Regions from separate parts of the Mesobacillus sp. genome, predicted to be linked through region 1. Evidence: predicted binding sites of a transcription regulator. Region 1 holds the regulator's gene; the other holds the start of a gene.

Region 1 (8,053 bases):
GGATATGTGCAGACTCTGCTCCATCGCCGCAGATACATCCCGGAAATCACAAGCAGAAATTTCAATTTGAGAAGCTTTGCAGAACGGACAGCAATGAATACGCCAATCCAGGGCAGTGCGGCGGATATTATTAAAAAGGCCATGATCGATATGGCTGAAAGGCTGAAGGATGAAGGCCTGAAGTCAAGGCTGCTGCTCCAGGTGCACGATGAATTGATCTTTGAAGCACCAGAGGACGAAATTGAAACGCTGAAGAAGATCGTTCCGGACGTCATGGAAAACGCAATCGAGCTTAAAGTCCCTCTTAAAGTGGATTACGCTTATGGCCCAACGTGGTACGACGCCAAGTAGATGCTGGGCTAAAGGATAACAGAATGGAAATAAGCCAGGAAAGGCGGGATCGTATGCCTGAATTGCCAGAGGTAGAAACCGTACGGAGAACTCTTGAGGTTCTTGCAATTGGGAAAGAAATCGGCCAGGTCTCAGTTTTCTGGCCGAAAATGATCAAGCGCCCTGATGAAGTCGAGCAATTCAATGATGCACTGAAGGGGCAAACCATCAAGGAAATCGGACGGAGAGGGAAATTCCTCATCCTTTATACGGAACTTTACGCACTTGTCTCCCATCTCCGGATGGAGGGCAAGTACGGCCTATTTAAAGCAGATGAACCTGTGGACAAGCATACGCATGTGATCTTTCATTTTACCGATGGCACTCAATTGCGATATAAGGATGTCCGCAAGTTCGGAACCATGCATTTGTATGAAAAAGGTAAAGAGTTTGATACCCAGCCTCTTGCGGATCTGGGTCCGGAGCCTTTTTCAGAAGAGTTTACGCTTGAGTGGCTATCAGAAAAACTTAAGAAGACAAATCGAAAAATTAAACCTGCATTGCTGGATCAAAAAATCCTTGTCGGGCTTGGGAACATTTATGTAGATGAAGCATTGTTCAGAGCTGGCATCCATCCGGAGCGGATTGCGAATACCCTCACTCCCGAGGAGGAGGCAGTTTTACACAAGGAAATTGTCAGCACGCTTTCCGAGGCTGTTGAAAAAGGCGGCAGTACCATCCGCTCTTATGTCAATTCACAAGGCCAGATAGGGATGTTCCAGCTGCAGCTTTTTGTGTATGGCCGCAAAAACGAGCCATGCAAAGTATGCGGAACACCACTGGAAAAAACAGTTGTAGGCGGAAGGGGCACACATTACTGCCCTAAATGCCAGCAGCTGTAATCGCCCAATAATTCATTTGATAGACAGGTTGTTTTACTCACCATAAATAGGCTCCTTCCATATACTAACGTAGCGATTGACAGGAAGGAGCTTAGTTTATGGCGCAAACAATCTCCCTGCTTTTACTTGCATTCGCTGTCAGTCTTGACAGTTTTAGTGTAGGGTTAACGTATGGATTGCGGAAAATGAAGATACCGCTGAAATCAATAGCTGTAATCGCGGTTTGTTCAGCAGCTGTTTTGATGGCTGCGATGATGATTGGGCAACTTTTGGAGAGCTTTTTCTCGCCTGATTTGGCAGAAAAGCTTGGCGGGGCTGTGTTGATTTTGCTTGGGGGATGGATTCTTATCCAGTTTTTTCGTCCCGATAAAAACGAACTGCTCTGTCATGAAAAAATCATTATGAATTTTGAAATAAAGTCCCTGGGCATTGTCATCAATATCCTGAAGAAGCCGATGACTGCTGACTTTGACCGCTCAGGTACAATTAACGGTATAGAAGCCGTCATGCTTGGCCTTGCCTTGTCGCTTGATGCGTTCGGCGCGGGTATCGGCGCCGCTTTGCTTGGTTTATCACCGGCAAAATTGGCTCTTGCGGCAGCCTGCATGAGTTCGATTTTTGTCTATGCAGGAATGAAGCTGGGCAGTTACTTTGCCAAGAGCGGCTGGATGCAGAAATTTTCATTTGTACCAGGAATTTTATTAATCATTATTGGGCTTCTTAAAATGTAAATGCCCGGCGAAAGGATACAGGAACAATGTCACTAGTTATTGGATTGACTGGAGGGATAGCAAGCGGGAAAAGCACCATATCGGCGATGTTTGCCGAAATGGGCATTCCAGTCATCGATGCCGATATCGAGGCCAGGCTTGCAGTTGAAAAAGGAGAAAAAGCATACAGCGACATTGTCAGTTTTTTTGGTGAGGAAATACTCGATGAAAATGGAGCTATAAATCGCCCGAAATTAGGCAGTATTGTGTTCAATGACAGTGAAAAAAGAAAAATGCTTAATTCAATTGTCCACCCAGCTGTCCGTGGAAGGATGGCTCAAAAAAGGAAGCTTGCGGAAGAAGCAAACGAAAAAGCGATCGTGATGGATATCCCGCTTTTATTCGAGAGCAAGCTGACAGCGCTAGTGGAAAAAATTATTGTTGTCTACGTCAATGAACAGACACAGCTGGAAAGGCTGATGGACCGAAACGGTTTTTCTAAGGAAGAGGCAATGGCCAGAATCAATTCGCAGATGCCGATTCAGGATAAAGTCGGTCTGGCAGACGCGGTCATTGACAATAACGGCAGCATTGAGGAAAGTAAACAGCAGCTTAAGGACATTTTGAAGAAATGGGGAATCTAAAGAGCCTGGAATGGCTCTTTTTTTTATTGTCTTCATAACTTTCATTTCTCTGGTTATAATCCGGATTTCCAATAATAAAATCCCTGTTCTTTCCCTTTGAATCTTGTTTACTCCAAAATAATCCCAGTATAACTTTCAGTTATTATTATCAGAATTATTTTAAATTTAAAATGTGTGCTTTTATATATCACAAATAAATTTTAATATGTTATACTAATACCATACAAAGGGGTTATTAAGTATAACACTAATTCGGAAGGGGCCGTATAATGAAGGCGAGAATAGCGATAAACGGTTTTGGGAGAATTGGCAGAATGGTTTTCAGAAGAGCCATTTTGGAAAACAATTTCGAAGTAGTAGCAATTAATGCGAGCTATCCAGCAGAAACGCTGGCGCATTTAATTAAATATGATTCAACACATGGACAATTCTCAGGGGAAGTAATTCCTGCTGACGATCACTTAATCGTTAACGGTAAAACAGTTAAGCTATTAAGCAATCGTAATCCTGCTGAATTGCCATGGAAAGAAATGAAGATTGATATTGTCATAGAAGCTACCGGCAAGTTCAATTCACGTGACAAAGCAGCGCTTCATCTAGATGCTGGCGCCAGGAAAGTGATCCTGACAGCACCTGGAACAAATGAAGATATCACTATTGTTATGGGTGTAAATGAAAGCGCATTAAATATTGAAGAGCATGACATTATTTCCAATGCGTCCTGCACAACAAACTGCCTTGCTCCTGTGGCAAAGGTTCTTGATGATACATTCGGAATTGATAACGGCCTGATGACAACAGTCCATGCATACACGAATGACCAAAATAATATCGATAATCCGCATAAGGATCTGCGCAGAGCGCGTTCATGCGGCCAGTCAATCATTCCAACTTCGACTGGAGCAGCAAAAGCGCTGTCTCTTGTACTGCCTCAGTTAAAAGGGAAATTGCATGGTATGGCATTGAGGGTTCCAACACCAAACGTCTCACTTGTAGACCTTGTGGTTGACCTGAAACGTGAAGTGACTGTGGATGAAATCAATGATGCTTTCTATTCAGCAGCAAAGGGCAAGCTGAATGGAATTCTTGATATCACAACCGATCCGCTTGTTTCGATCGACTTTAACACGAATGAGCATTCAGCGATCATCGATGGACTGTCAACAATGGTAATCGGTGCAAACAAGGTGAAGGTACTGGCATGGTACGACAATGAATGGGGCTATTCCAGCAGAGTCGTGGACCTTGCAAAGCATGTAGCCCATGCCATGTCAAATTCACCGGCCATGAAGGTTGGTTGAACAAATTTGCAAGAAGCTTGCCGGGATTAGATCCGGCAGGCTTTTTTTTGTTATTAGAGCCCTAAGTTTTTTGTTAACACCTGTTGATTGTAGTGGAAGACGCGCAGACTCCTTCGGGAAGCAGCGGGACAGGTGAGACCCCGCAGGAGCGCAGCGGCGGGGAGGCTCACCGCACGCCCCAAGAAAAATTTGCTCTTGAAAAAGCCGGCAATTGTGCTTTTTCATAATTTTTCTGAGGAAAGCGAAGCGTCTGGAGCGAAAATCAACAGACTTATAACGAACCAAAAATCAATGAATAGAAGCGCCAGTAAAAAGTCAGAAAAGCCTTTGTTATAGCAATATATGAAACTAGGTGAGATTAAACTGAAAAATCGCTAAAAAATTTTGTTTTCATGTGTTGCAAAATAAATATAAAGGAAGTATACTAGTCATCGTGAACTTCTTAATAACGGTACCAATTGGCTACTTAAAGGGTTAGGACCTCTCTGGACTAACTTTCCCCCGTGGTAGTTAAGATACCATTGAAACTAAGGATTTCATTCTAATAATGTTAGAGGGGGAAATTGAATAATGGAAACAATGGGACGTCATGTAATTTCTGAACTTTGGGGTTGCGATTTTGAAAAATTGAATGATATGGAGTATATTGAACAGACTTTCGTTTCAGCTGCTTTAAAATCAGGTGCTGAAATCCGCGAGGTTGCATTCCATAAATTTGCGCCGCAGGGTGTAAGCGGAGTTGTCATTATCTCTGAATCTCATTTAACTATTCACAGCTTCCCAGAACATGGATACGCAAGCATTGATGTTTACACATGCGGCGATCTAAATCCTAATATTGCAGCTGACTATATTGCAGAAGCTCTTGGCGCTCAAACTCGTGAGAACATCGAACTTCCGCGCGGAATGGGCCCTGTGCAAGTGAAACAGGCACAAGCTAAAGCTCTATAATTGAAAATATGAATGTACAAGAGGTGTAGCGATACACCTCTTTTTAATTTATTTTGAAAATACGGTACACTGTAACTATAACAAATTGCAGGAGGACCATTTTATGTTCAAAGCCCTTACAGGTCGTTTTCAAAAATTTAGTGGAACAAGCGAGAACAGCAGCGACGAGCAGCTGAGGACGCGATATTATAAAGCGAATTTCAACCAGGTCTTTCAAACCGTAGAAGATCTTCTGAGATCAGAGCCGTCAGCGAAAATCACAAGCGTGTCAAAGGAGCATGGGGAAATTTCAGCTGAGCTGAACAGGGGAATTCCTGCCTTTTTAACAGTGACCATTGTGACGACGAAGCCATTCGAGACTGCGGTGGATATGCATATCTCAACAGAAAAGTTTTCTTTGGCAGGTGTGAACCCTGCCCTAAGAAAAGATATGTCCCATTTTTATCAAAAATTGGACAAGGCGCATACATATATTGGTTCGGGTATTCATGGAAATAAATAGTTCCTCTTGTCCGGCTTTCATCTTTTTTATAAGATATTAGTAAGGAATAAAGAAAACTCGCCGATTGGCGGCGAAAAAGGAAAGCGCCTGCATTATGCGGTTATCCATCACTACATTATTTCAAGATATTCGGAGCTGATCGAAATGAAATGTCCAACTTGCCAAAATAATTCTACCCGAGTCCTTGATTCAAGACCGGTTGATGATAGCCGTTCCATTCGCCGCAGACGTGAATGTGAAGAATGCGGGTATCGGTTCACTACCTTTGAAAAAGTGGAAGAAATTCCTTTGATTGTGGTCAAGAAAGAAGGAACGCGGGAGGAATTCAACCGTGAAAAACTCCTCAGAGGCTTGATTAAGGCCTGTGAGAAACGTCCGGTCGCTTTGAAGGAATTGGAGGAACTTGCTTCAGAGGTTGAAAAGGAACTCAGGAGCCAGGGCGTTTCTGAAGTGAAAAGTGAAGCAGTGGGCGAAATGGTCATGGACAGGCTTGCCAATGTAGATGAGGTTGCCTATGTCCGGTTTGCATCTGTTTATCGCCAATTTAAAGATATTAATGTTTTTATTGATGAACTGAAGGACTTGCTTAAGAAGGAAAGATCATAATTGTTTAAATAAGGCTGTTTTCGCAAAGATTGTTGCTTTCATTAATATTGAATTAAGGTCCTGTTGATTGAGCGCGTAGACTCCTGCGGGATGAAGCGGGCAGGTGAGACCCCGCAGGAGCGAAAGCGACGAGGAGGCTCAGCGCACGCCCTAGGAAAAATTTGCTCTTGAAAAAGCCGGCTATTGGGCTTTTTCATAATTTTTCAGAGGAAAGCGAAGCGCCTGGAACGGAAATCAACAGCCTTTTATTGCAAAGCCTTCTTTAAAAAACCATTTAGAAGGTGATTTCAAAAGCATATAGAATAGCAACAAAGTATTAGAAAAGAGCCTTAAATAAAAAGTATGTCATAAATATTTAAGAAATCCTGAGGAAGCTGAAGGGAACTTCAGCTTTTTTTATAGACATGGAGGGGTATGTGATGGCTCAGCATTGGCAGGAAACATTGCCTATAGATCAGTATATTGTTGCTTCCGGAGGACTGCTGCATGAATATGATCGCAAAGTGCTGACCTTTTTATATCAGCCTTTAATTGGTCCATCATGTTTAAGCCTTTACATGACGCTATGGGCAGAGCTTGAAGAAAACCGGCTTTGGTCAGAGCCGGTGACACACCATAATTTAATGACCGTCATGGATATGAACCTGAAGGATATTTACCATGCACGCCAGAAGCTGGAAGGAATGGGCCTGCTGAAGACTTTTGTGAAAAATGGGGAGGATGGCCGCTCTTTTATCTATCAACTTCAGCCGCCGCTTACACCTGAACAGTTCTTCCTGGATGGAATGCTGAATGTATACCTGTATCGCAAGGTTGGCAAAAATCAATTCCTGCGGCTTAAGCGGTTCTTCAGCGACAGAATAGTGGCTCCAAACCTGGAATACGCGGAAATAACTAAAGAATTTCAGGATGTGTTCGCCTCTGTATCGCCTGAAGCATTAATGCAAAATCCAGAATCAGCTCTTGATTTGCAATCAGCAGACGGAACCGCTTTTATCGGAAGAGCTGAGCCGAATAAAATCCAGATCCCGCTGGAAGAATTCAATTTTGAATTGCTGATCGGCGGCATGAAGGAAACTCTATTGCCGAAAAAAGCCTTCACCGCCAAAGTGAAGGAAGCGATCAGCAATCTTGCTTTCCTGTATGGAATTGATGCGCTGAAAATGAAAAATATCGTCCTAAGCGCTGTAAATGCGGATAACGAGATCGATATTGAGGAATTGCGGAAGGCAGCGCGCGACTGGTATCAATTTGAATACCAGGACCAGCTTCCGGCGCTGCTTGACCGTGTTCAGCCTGCCCAGCATAAAGCAGGGATTGAAGAGCCGAAATCGCAGGAGGAGGAACTGATCCTCTATTTTGAAAGAACCTCTCCCCGCCAGCTCCTGATTGATTATTCCGGCGGCGCTGAGCCTTCGAAATCAGATTTGCAAATCGTGGAGGATATTATATTCAACCAGAAATTGCTTCCGGGAGTCGTGAATGTTTTGGTTGATTATGTTATGCTCAAGACTGATAAGAAGCTGACAAAGGGATATATCGAGAAAATTGCCAGCCACTGGGCACGAAAGAAAATATCGACTGTCAAGGATGCGATGCAGCTGGCTAAAAATGAACACCGTCAATACCTCGACTGGGCGGAGGGCAAGAAAGCCCCTGCTGCACAAAATAAGCGCAAGCCAGTCCGTAAAGAAGTATTGCCTGATTGGTTCGGAAAGAAGCTTGAGGATGAACAAGCAGGACAGGCAGCGGGTGCGGTAGAAGACGCTGATTACGAAACAGAGAAGAGAAAACTTGAAGAAGAACTGAAGAAATTTAAATCCGGGAGGTGACTCCAATGCAAAATATAAATGAAACTCTAAAAAAACTGGCGAATAACCAGAATTTCCAGAGCCGCTATGAGGCAATCAAACGGCAGGTCATGCAGGACCAGCATGTTAAACAATTCCTTGACGAAAATGCAGATAGCATAACCCGCGAAATGCTGGACGGAAGCATGAGCAAGCTGTATGAGTTCACAAACCAGAGCAAGGGATGCGAAGACTGTCCTAGTTTGTCTGCGTGCAGGAATATGATCAAGGGCTATGAGCCTGAACTTTTTATCAAA
Region 2 (8,053 bases), on a different contig from region 1:
TAATTTGCACGGTCATTTTACACACCTCTTTCAAAATATAAATGTATTGCCGAACAAGTCTGTCTAATGGTAGGATGAAGGTAGCTTTGAATGTTTTGAAATTTGTCACTTTATAGTTAAAATCAGTTTGCAGTCATGTCTAATAAGGTTTAGCATGCCCAATTTGGAAAAATATATAAATGCGGATGACGGCAAGGGGAGAGACTACCTATGTAGCGCCGAAGGAGCAAGCAATCTTTGTGAATCTCTCAGGCAAAAGAACTCTTGTTTGACGCATCTCTGGAGAGTGCTTCCAATATAGGGGGGCCACCAAAGGGGAAAGCCTTAACAGGTAAACTTTCAGGTGAAAAGGACAGAGACCTTCTCAAATTCAGAGGGGGTACTCTGTCCTTTTTTGATGTGGCATGCTCATCAGTGCACGGCTGTTTGCTGAATAATCAGGCACAGGACGAAGGGGGATACATAATGACTGAATTAAAGAGAACACCGCTTTTTGATGTGTACAAGGAATATGGTGGGAAAACAATCGACTTTGGAGGCTGGGAGCTGCCCGTTCAGTTTTCAAGCATCAAGGAAGAACATGAAGCTGTAAGGACAAAAGCAGGCTTATTCGACGTTTCCCACATGGGAGAGGTTGAAGTAAAAGGCCCTGGAAGTCTCGCCTACTTGCAAAAAATGATGACAAATGATGTTTCAAAATTGAAAAATGGCGGTGCCCAGTATACAGCCATGTGCTATGAAAACGGGGGCACTGTCGATGACTTGCTTGTTTATAAGATAGAAGAGGATCATTATCTTTTAGTAGTGAATGCATCCAATATTGAAAAAGATTACGGGTGGATGAAGGACCATCTTGAGGGAGATGTCGAAATCAAGAATCTTTCCGAGGATATGGCCCAGCTGGCACTACAGGGACCGGCAGCAGAGGATGTTCTGCAAAAGCTTGCTAATGAGCATGACTTAAGCCAAATCGGATTCTTCAAATTCAGTGAGGAAGTGGATTTGAATGGCAAGAAAGCACTGGTTTCAAGAACAGGATATACGGGAGAAGACGGCTTCGAAGTTTACTGTAAATCTGAGGATGCCGTCAGTTTATGGAAGGACATTCTTGAAACAGGTAAATCTGCTGGCGTGGTTCCATGCGGTTTAGGTGCCAGGGACACACTCCGTTTTGAAGCGAATCTTGCATTGTACGGACAGGAGCTTTCTCCTGAAATCAGCCCGCTTGAAGCTGGAATCGGCTTTGCAGTGAAGCTGAATAAAGAAGAAGATTTCATTGGCAAAGAGGCGCTCAAGAAGCAAAAAGAAAATGGTGTTCCTAGAAAGCTGGTAGGAATCGAAATGATTGACCGCGGAATTCCTCGCCATGGATATCCGGTATATAAGGGAGATGTCAAGATCGGTGAAGTCACCACTGGTACACAATCTCCGACCCTCAAGAAAAACATTGGCCTTGCGCTGATTGATACAAAAGAAACTGAGATTGGCAATGAAGTGGAAGTTGAAATCCGCGGAAAGCGTTTGAAAGCCGCTGTATCAGCTACACCTTTTTATAAGAGAGAAAAAAAGTAAATAACCGGAAAGGGGTTAGAAATATGAAGCATCGCTATTTACCGCTTACTGAAAGTGATAAAGTCGCAATGTTGGAAAGCATCGGCGTTTCCTCAATCGATGAATTGTTCAGCGATATTCCTGAAAAAGTCCGTTTTGCGGGAGAATACAATATAAAGCCAGCCAAGCCTGAAACAGCACTAATGAAGGAATTGGCACAGCTCGCCGCAAAGAATGCTGACCTGAAGATGAATACTTCTTTTATTGGTGCAGGTGTGTATGACCACTATATCCCGGTCATTGTTGATCACGTCCTGTCCCGATCTGAATTTTATACTGCCTATACACCTTACCAGCCTGAAATTTCACAGGGTGAGCTGCAGGCGATTTTTGAATTCCAGACAATGATTTGTGAATTGACTGGAATGGAAGTGGCGAACTCTTCCATGTACGATGGGGGAACCGCATTGGCTGAAGCAGCCATGTTAAGCGCTGGCCACACCAAGCGCAAGAAGGTCCTCATCTCTAGCGCGGTGCATCCAGAATATAAGGATGTTGTTAAGACATATGCAAAGGGACAATATATTGATGTAATTGAGATCCCTCACAAGGATGGCGTGACAGACCTTGATGCTTTAACGGATCTGGCGAACGAAGAAATTGGTGCAGTCATCGTCCAGTATCCAAACTTCTTTGGACGCATCGAGCCAATGAAGGAGATCGAGGAAATCACACATAACAATAAATCCCTTTTTGTTGTATCAAGCAACCCGCTTGCCCTTGGTGCGCTGACACCTCCAGGCAAATTCGGAGCTGACATTGTCACAGGAGATGCCCAGCCATTCGGAATCCCGACAGCATTTGGCGGACCTCACTGCGGTTATTTTGCTGTTACAGGTAAGCTGATGAGAAAGGTTCCAGGAAGACTTGTCGGCCAGACGAAGGATGACCAGGGACGCCGCGGTTTCGTATTGACGCTGCAGGCGAGGGAACAGCATATCCGCCGAGATAAGGCGACCTCAAATATTTGTTCAAACCAGGCCTTGAACGCACTTGCTGCCTCGGTTGCCATGACGGCTCTTGGCAAAAAAGGTGTCCGTGAAATGGCGTTATCCAATATTCAAAAGGCGCATTATGCAAAAAAAGCATTGATGGAAAATGGCTTTGAAATTGCTTTTGATGGACCTTCCTTCAATGAGTTCGTTGTCAAGCTCAATAAGCCGGTTAAAGAAGTGAACCAGCAGCTGCTGACAAAAGGCATCATCGGCGGCTATGACCTTGGCCGTGATTACCCTGGACTTGAGCAGCATATGCTCGTAGCGGTTACTGAGCTAAGGACAAAAGAAGAAATTGATACATTTGTAAAAGAAATGGGGGATATCAATGCATAAGGAAGATCAGGCACTCATTTTCGAACTCAGTACTCCAGGCCGTGTAGGCTACAGCCTGCCAGAGATGGATGTTCCTGAAGCAGATTTATCAGAGTTATTGCCGGAAGGTTTCCTTCGTGAAGAGGAGCCAGAACTTCCAGAGGCTTCTGAGCTTGATATCATGCGCCATTACACAGCACTTTCCAAGCGGAACCATGGTGTTGACTCAGGTTTCTATCCACTGGGTTCCTGTACGATGAAATACAATCCTAAGATGAATGAGAATGTTGCACGCTTCAATGGATTCGCCCATTTGCACCCGCTTCAAGATGAGAGCTCTGTCCAGGGTGCCCTTGAGCTGATGTATGACCTGCAGGAGCATTTGATTGAAATCACTGGCATGGATGAAGTAACCCTTCAGCCGGCAGCTGGTGCGCATGGTGAATGGACAGGATTGATGATGATCCGTGCCTATCACGAGGCAAACGGGGACCAGAATCGTACAAAGGTAATCGTTCCTGACTCGGCTCATGGTACAAATCCTGCTTCCGCAACAGTGGCAGGTTTTGAAACGATCACGGTCAAATCCGATGAAAATGGTCTTGTTGACTTAGAGGACCTTCGTATAGTGGTCGGCGAGGATACTGCAGCGCTGATGCTGACTAATCCTAATACGCTTGGCCTATTCGAAGAAAATATCCTTGAAATGGCTGAGATTGTCCATGAGGCAGGCGGAAAGCTGTATTATGATGGAGCTAACCTGAACGCAGTTATGTCAAAAGCGCGACCTGGCGACATGGGCTTCGATGTTGTTCACTTAAACCTTCATAAGACATTCACAGGTCCTCACGGCGGAGGCGGCCCTGGTTCAGGCCCTGTAGGTGTTAAGGCTGACTTGATTCCATTCCTGCCAAAACCAATCGTGACTAAGCAGGATGGCGTGTTTAAGCTGGATTATGACCGCCCGCAATCCATCGGAAGAGTTAAGCCTTTCTATGGAAACTTTGGCATCAATGTCCGTGCATACACATATATCCGCACAATGGGCCCGGATGGACTTAAGGCAGTTACAGAATATGCAGTCCTAAACGCGAATTATATGATGAGAAGGCTTGCTGAGCATTATGACCTTCCATTCAACAGGCACTGCAAGCATGAATTCGTCCTTAGCGGAAAACGCCAGAAGAAGCTGGGTGTCCGCACGCTGGATATTGCAAAACGCTTGCTTGATTTCGGTTACCATCCGCCAACCATCTACTTCCCTCTGAACGTGGAAGAAGCCATCATGATCGAACCTACAGAGACAGAGTCTAAGGAAACACTCGATGCGTTCATTGATGTCATGATCCAGATTGCTAAGGAAGCAGAAGAAAATCCGGAAATCGTCCAGGAAGCTCCACACTCAACAGTTGTAGGACGCCTTGATGAAACTACTGCAGCCAGAAAACCGATTTTGCGTTATCAAAAGGCTGAATAAAGATTAAAGGAATGGTCCTGTCATTTTGGCAGGACTGTTTTTTATGAGGTAAAACCTTTGAAGGAATTCGAGTGGAGGTGAGAGTGAAGATTAATGTGTTCGATTGGATCATCAATGAGGAGTGCGCAAATGCACTAGCGGTATGGAAGGGGGAATTTTAAAAATGGGGGGATTGAAGGGAATCGGGATGTTAAGTGCGAATAAAATTAAGTGGGAGCAGTGAGTTGGGGGTGGAAGTAACGATTCAATTTTATAAAAGTTTATCAAAAGCTTATAAGCTGGCTTATATAGTAGTCCTAGCTTTTCTTTGCATTTTACTGATAGCGGGTATTGAAGCGATGACGATTGATCCACGCAGGACCTCAGGAAATGGGAATCTTGCGGTAGTAGTGATTATTCCCTTTTTAATATTACTGCCAATCTATTTAATAGCCTTGTTTATATTTGTTAAGGAAGTCATGAACGGTAAATGGAAGCTGCTCCTTTCAATGATATTGCCGCTCATCATCATCTTTTCCCTTGCCCGAATGTGGCAGGATAGTCTTGAACTCATTTCACTTCTTGGAGGAGGGCCCCTTGTCCCGGAGTCAAGAATTTATCGTTTTCCCTGGTTAAATCAGTACACTAATACTATGTTTTTCAATATCTATTTGCTGGTTTTCCTCTCGGCATTGGCGATATGGGGAGGTGCTGTTTTATCATCATACAAAGAAACAAAAAGCCAAACCCCTCAGCGATTTTAGCTGAGGGGTCTTATATGGTAATATTGCTTATTTAGCTTTAACTTTGCCGCCCCATTTTTTGAAGCCGCCTTCAAGATGATACAGATCCTTGTAGCCTTTTTTGTACAGCATTTGTGCTGCTCGGCCGCTCCGGGATCCGCTCTGGCAATAAAGATAGACTGGCTTGTCCGGCCTCACTTCCTTCAAGCGGGACTTCAGTTGCGTAAGAGGGATATTCCTCGCACCTAGAATATGTCCGCCGGAGAACTCATTTGGTTCGCGGACATCAATCAATTGGGCTTTGCGGTAGCCGCTCTTAAACTCTTCCTCTGACAATGTCTTCACGATTTTCTTTTGGTAGAAATACATGTAGACCGAGTAAAGGATTACTGCAACTGTTAGGACGATTAAAAAAATTAGTGTATCCAAAACATCTTTCTCCTTTCAAGCATAGCTGAGCCACTTATAATTATATAAGTCCTTGGACCTGAGAGCAAAGGAATTTGTTAAATTTCTTAAAGAGTTTGTAAAAATCAAGCTGCTTTGCATTTGAGAATTATTTTGATAGACTTAAAAAATCGTATCTGCAAATAATCAAAAATGGGGTAATGGCATGGAAAAAGAAGTATGGCGTTTTATTGATTCCGGAGACAATTCTCCGTCTTTTAATATGGCCCTTGATGAGGCTCTCCTGGATTGGCATGGTGCTGGGAAAATCCCCCCTGTCATCCGTTTTTATGGCTGGAATCCGCCGACCCTTTCTGTTGGCTATTTCCAAAAGATTGAAAGGGAAATAGACATGGATGCCGTGAAGGAGCACGGACTTGGATTTGTCCGCCGTCCAACTGGCGGCAGGGGTGTCCTGCACGAACATGAACTAACATACAGTGTAATTGTTTCAGAAGAGCATCCTGAAATGCCTAAGACAGTAACAGAGGCATACAGGGTGATTTCCGAAGGGATCTTGCAAGGCTTTCAGAAGCTTGGACTGGAGGCATATTTTGCGGTTCCTAGAACTTCCGAAGAAAAAGCGGCCCTGAAGAATCCCCGTTCCGCAGTCTGCTTTGATGCCCCAAGCTGGTATGAGCTAGTTGTAGAGGGCAGAAAGGTTGCCGGCAGTGCCCAGACCCGGCAAAAGGGTGTAATCCTTCAGCATGGATCCATTCTGTTGGATCTTGATGAGGATAAACTTTTCAGTTTGTTTAAATACCCAAGTGATCGGGTCAAAGAAAGAATGCAGAAAGCATTTAAGTCAAAGGCCGTTGCCATTAATGAAATCTCCAGCCGAAAAATCACGATTAACGAGGCGAAAGATGCCTTCAAAAAAGGCTTTGAGGATGGGCTCGGCATCACTCTTGAGCCGTACACATTGAGTGATGAAGAATTAGATTATGTAAACAGTCTGGCAAAAAATAAATATGAGTCTGATGAGTGGAATTTTAAAAGATAAAAAAAGCGGAGAGCCGCTTTTTTTATTTTATCCAGTATTTTCAAGGGGCCATTTTGTTCGTAAAATGTGCAACCCTCGAAAATTGTTGATTTTTATCATAAATGGCTGATTATCTATCTTTCTCTCATTTTCTCTCTGTTTCTTAATAGATTTCGTTTTTGACAAAATTAATTCTATTTGACCTAAACACCATATATAGTGTTGTCGAAAATAAAAAATACACTATATATTGATTTTTTATGTTTCATTATGATAACGTAAGGGTAATTCAAGATTGCAGCTAGAGTTACATACTTCTAGTAAAACTATATAGATGTGCAATAAAACCAATGAAGGAGTTGTAGAAATGTCTGTTACCATTGGACAGAAAATGAGCCTGAACGTGGAGAGTCTGAACGATGATATTAAGTTGTTCCCACAGGTTCATCCGATTACACCAGATATGAAATTAACCCACAAAGGCGTATCCCGACTTGTCATGCTGGACCGCTATACTTTTAAAGACACTGAAAAAATCACTCTATCAAATGGGGACTTCGTCGTCCTTACGATCAAAGAGGATCCGAAGTTCCCAGCCAGGGGATTAGGATTCATACTAGATATTGATTGGGAAAGCAAAACAGCCAGGGTCCTAGTAGATGAAGAATTCCGAGGAGTGCTCGATGATCCGGAGGAGGTTTCAACTGGCGTAATCAAACGTTCATTGGATGTCATTGAAAAACCGCTGGAAGTTTTTTACGAGCAAATCGCAAAGCGAAATGCTACTGGACTCGCAGCTGTTGAAAAAACAGAAGAGAAGCGCCAGGAATGGTTTGAAAAGTTCTATCAGGAGCTTGTATCGATGAATTTCATCCCGGCAGGCCGTGTGCTTTATGGAGCAGGCGCCGACACGGATGTAACCTACTTCAACTGCTATGTAATGCCTTTTGTAAAGGATTCACGCGAAGGTATTTCCGAGCACCGCAAGCAGGTTATGGAAATCATGAGCCGAGGCGGCGGAGTTGGAACGAACGGGTCAACATTAAGACCACGTAATACTCTTGCAAAGGGTGTTAACGGAAAATCTTCCGGTTCGGTTTCCTGGCTGGATGATATTGCGAAGCTGACTCATTTGGTTGAGCAGGGTGGTTCCCGCAGGGGAGCACAGATGATCATGCTTTCGGACTGGCATCCTGATATCGTAGAATTCATCATTTCAAAAATGCAAAACCCAAGAATCCTTCGCTTCCTGATTGAAAATACTCAAGACGAAACGATCAAAAAGCAAGCGAAAGAAAAATTGAAATTCACACCGCTGACATTGCAGGAAGAAGCAATGTACCAGGGAATCGTGAACTATAAGCATATCCCAGGCTATGGCGGTTTCAGCGCTGATATCGTGAAATCAGCAGAAGAGAAGCTTGCGACAGGCGGCACCTATACAGTCCATAACTCCGAATTCCTTACAGGTGCTAACATCTCAGTGACATTGACTAAAGACTTC

The links. Region 1 encodes NrdR, which represses ribonucleotide reductase genes. Its sites were predicted from a motif close to AACACNATATATNGTGTT; they were not measured.
Region 2: the regulator NrdR is predicted to act here: its motif matches at 6,756-6,773, upstream of AC3EBE_RS14485 (vitamin B12-dependent ribonucleotide reductase).

Annotation. Positions count from the first base shown of each region.
Region 1 covers NZ_JBYNSB010000033.1:46,891-54,943, forward strand. Annotated here, with positions in the region: gene polA (DNA polymerase I) at 1-351, shown strand, start outside; gene mutM (DNA-formamidopyrimidine glycosylase) at 405-1,232, shown strand; gene ytaF (sporulation membrane protein YtaF) at 1,331-1,963, shown strand; gene coaE (dephospho-CoA kinase) at 1,990-2,586, shown strand; gene AC3EBE_RS12830 (glyceraldehyde-3-phosphate dehydrogenase) at 2,856-3,887, shown strand; gene speD (adenosylmethionine decarboxylase) at 4,458-4,838, shown strand; gene AC3EBE_RS12840 (hypothetical protein) at 4,942-5,340, shown strand; gene nrdR (transcriptional regulator NrdR) at 5,485-5,946, shown strand; gene AC3EBE_RS12850 (replication initiation and membrane attachment family protein) at 6,366-7,778, shown strand; gene dnaI (primosomal protein DnaI) at 7,784-8,053, shown strand, end outside.
Region 2 covers NZ_JBYNSB010000035.1:128,132-136,184, reverse strand. Annotated here, with positions in the region: gene AC3EBE_RS14520 (DEAD/DEAH box helicase) at 1-16, opposite strand, end outside; glycine riboswitch at 186-274, shown strand; gene gcvT (glycine cleavage system aminomethyltransferase GcvT) at 466-1,572, shown strand; gene gcvPA (aminomethyl-transferring glycine dehydrogenase subunit GcvPA) at 1,596-2,942, shown strand; gene gcvPB (aminomethyl-transferring glycine dehydrogenase subunit GcvPB) at 2,935-4,398, shown strand; gene AC3EBE_RS14500 (hypothetical protein) at 4,623-5,141, shown strand; gene AC3EBE_RS14495 (rhodanese-like domain-containing protein) at 5,169-5,489, opposite strand; gene AC3EBE_RS14490 (lipoate--protein ligase family protein) at 5,734-6,570, shown strand; gene AC3EBE_RS14485 (vitamin B12-dependent ribonucleotide reductase) at 6,917-8,053, shown strand, end outside.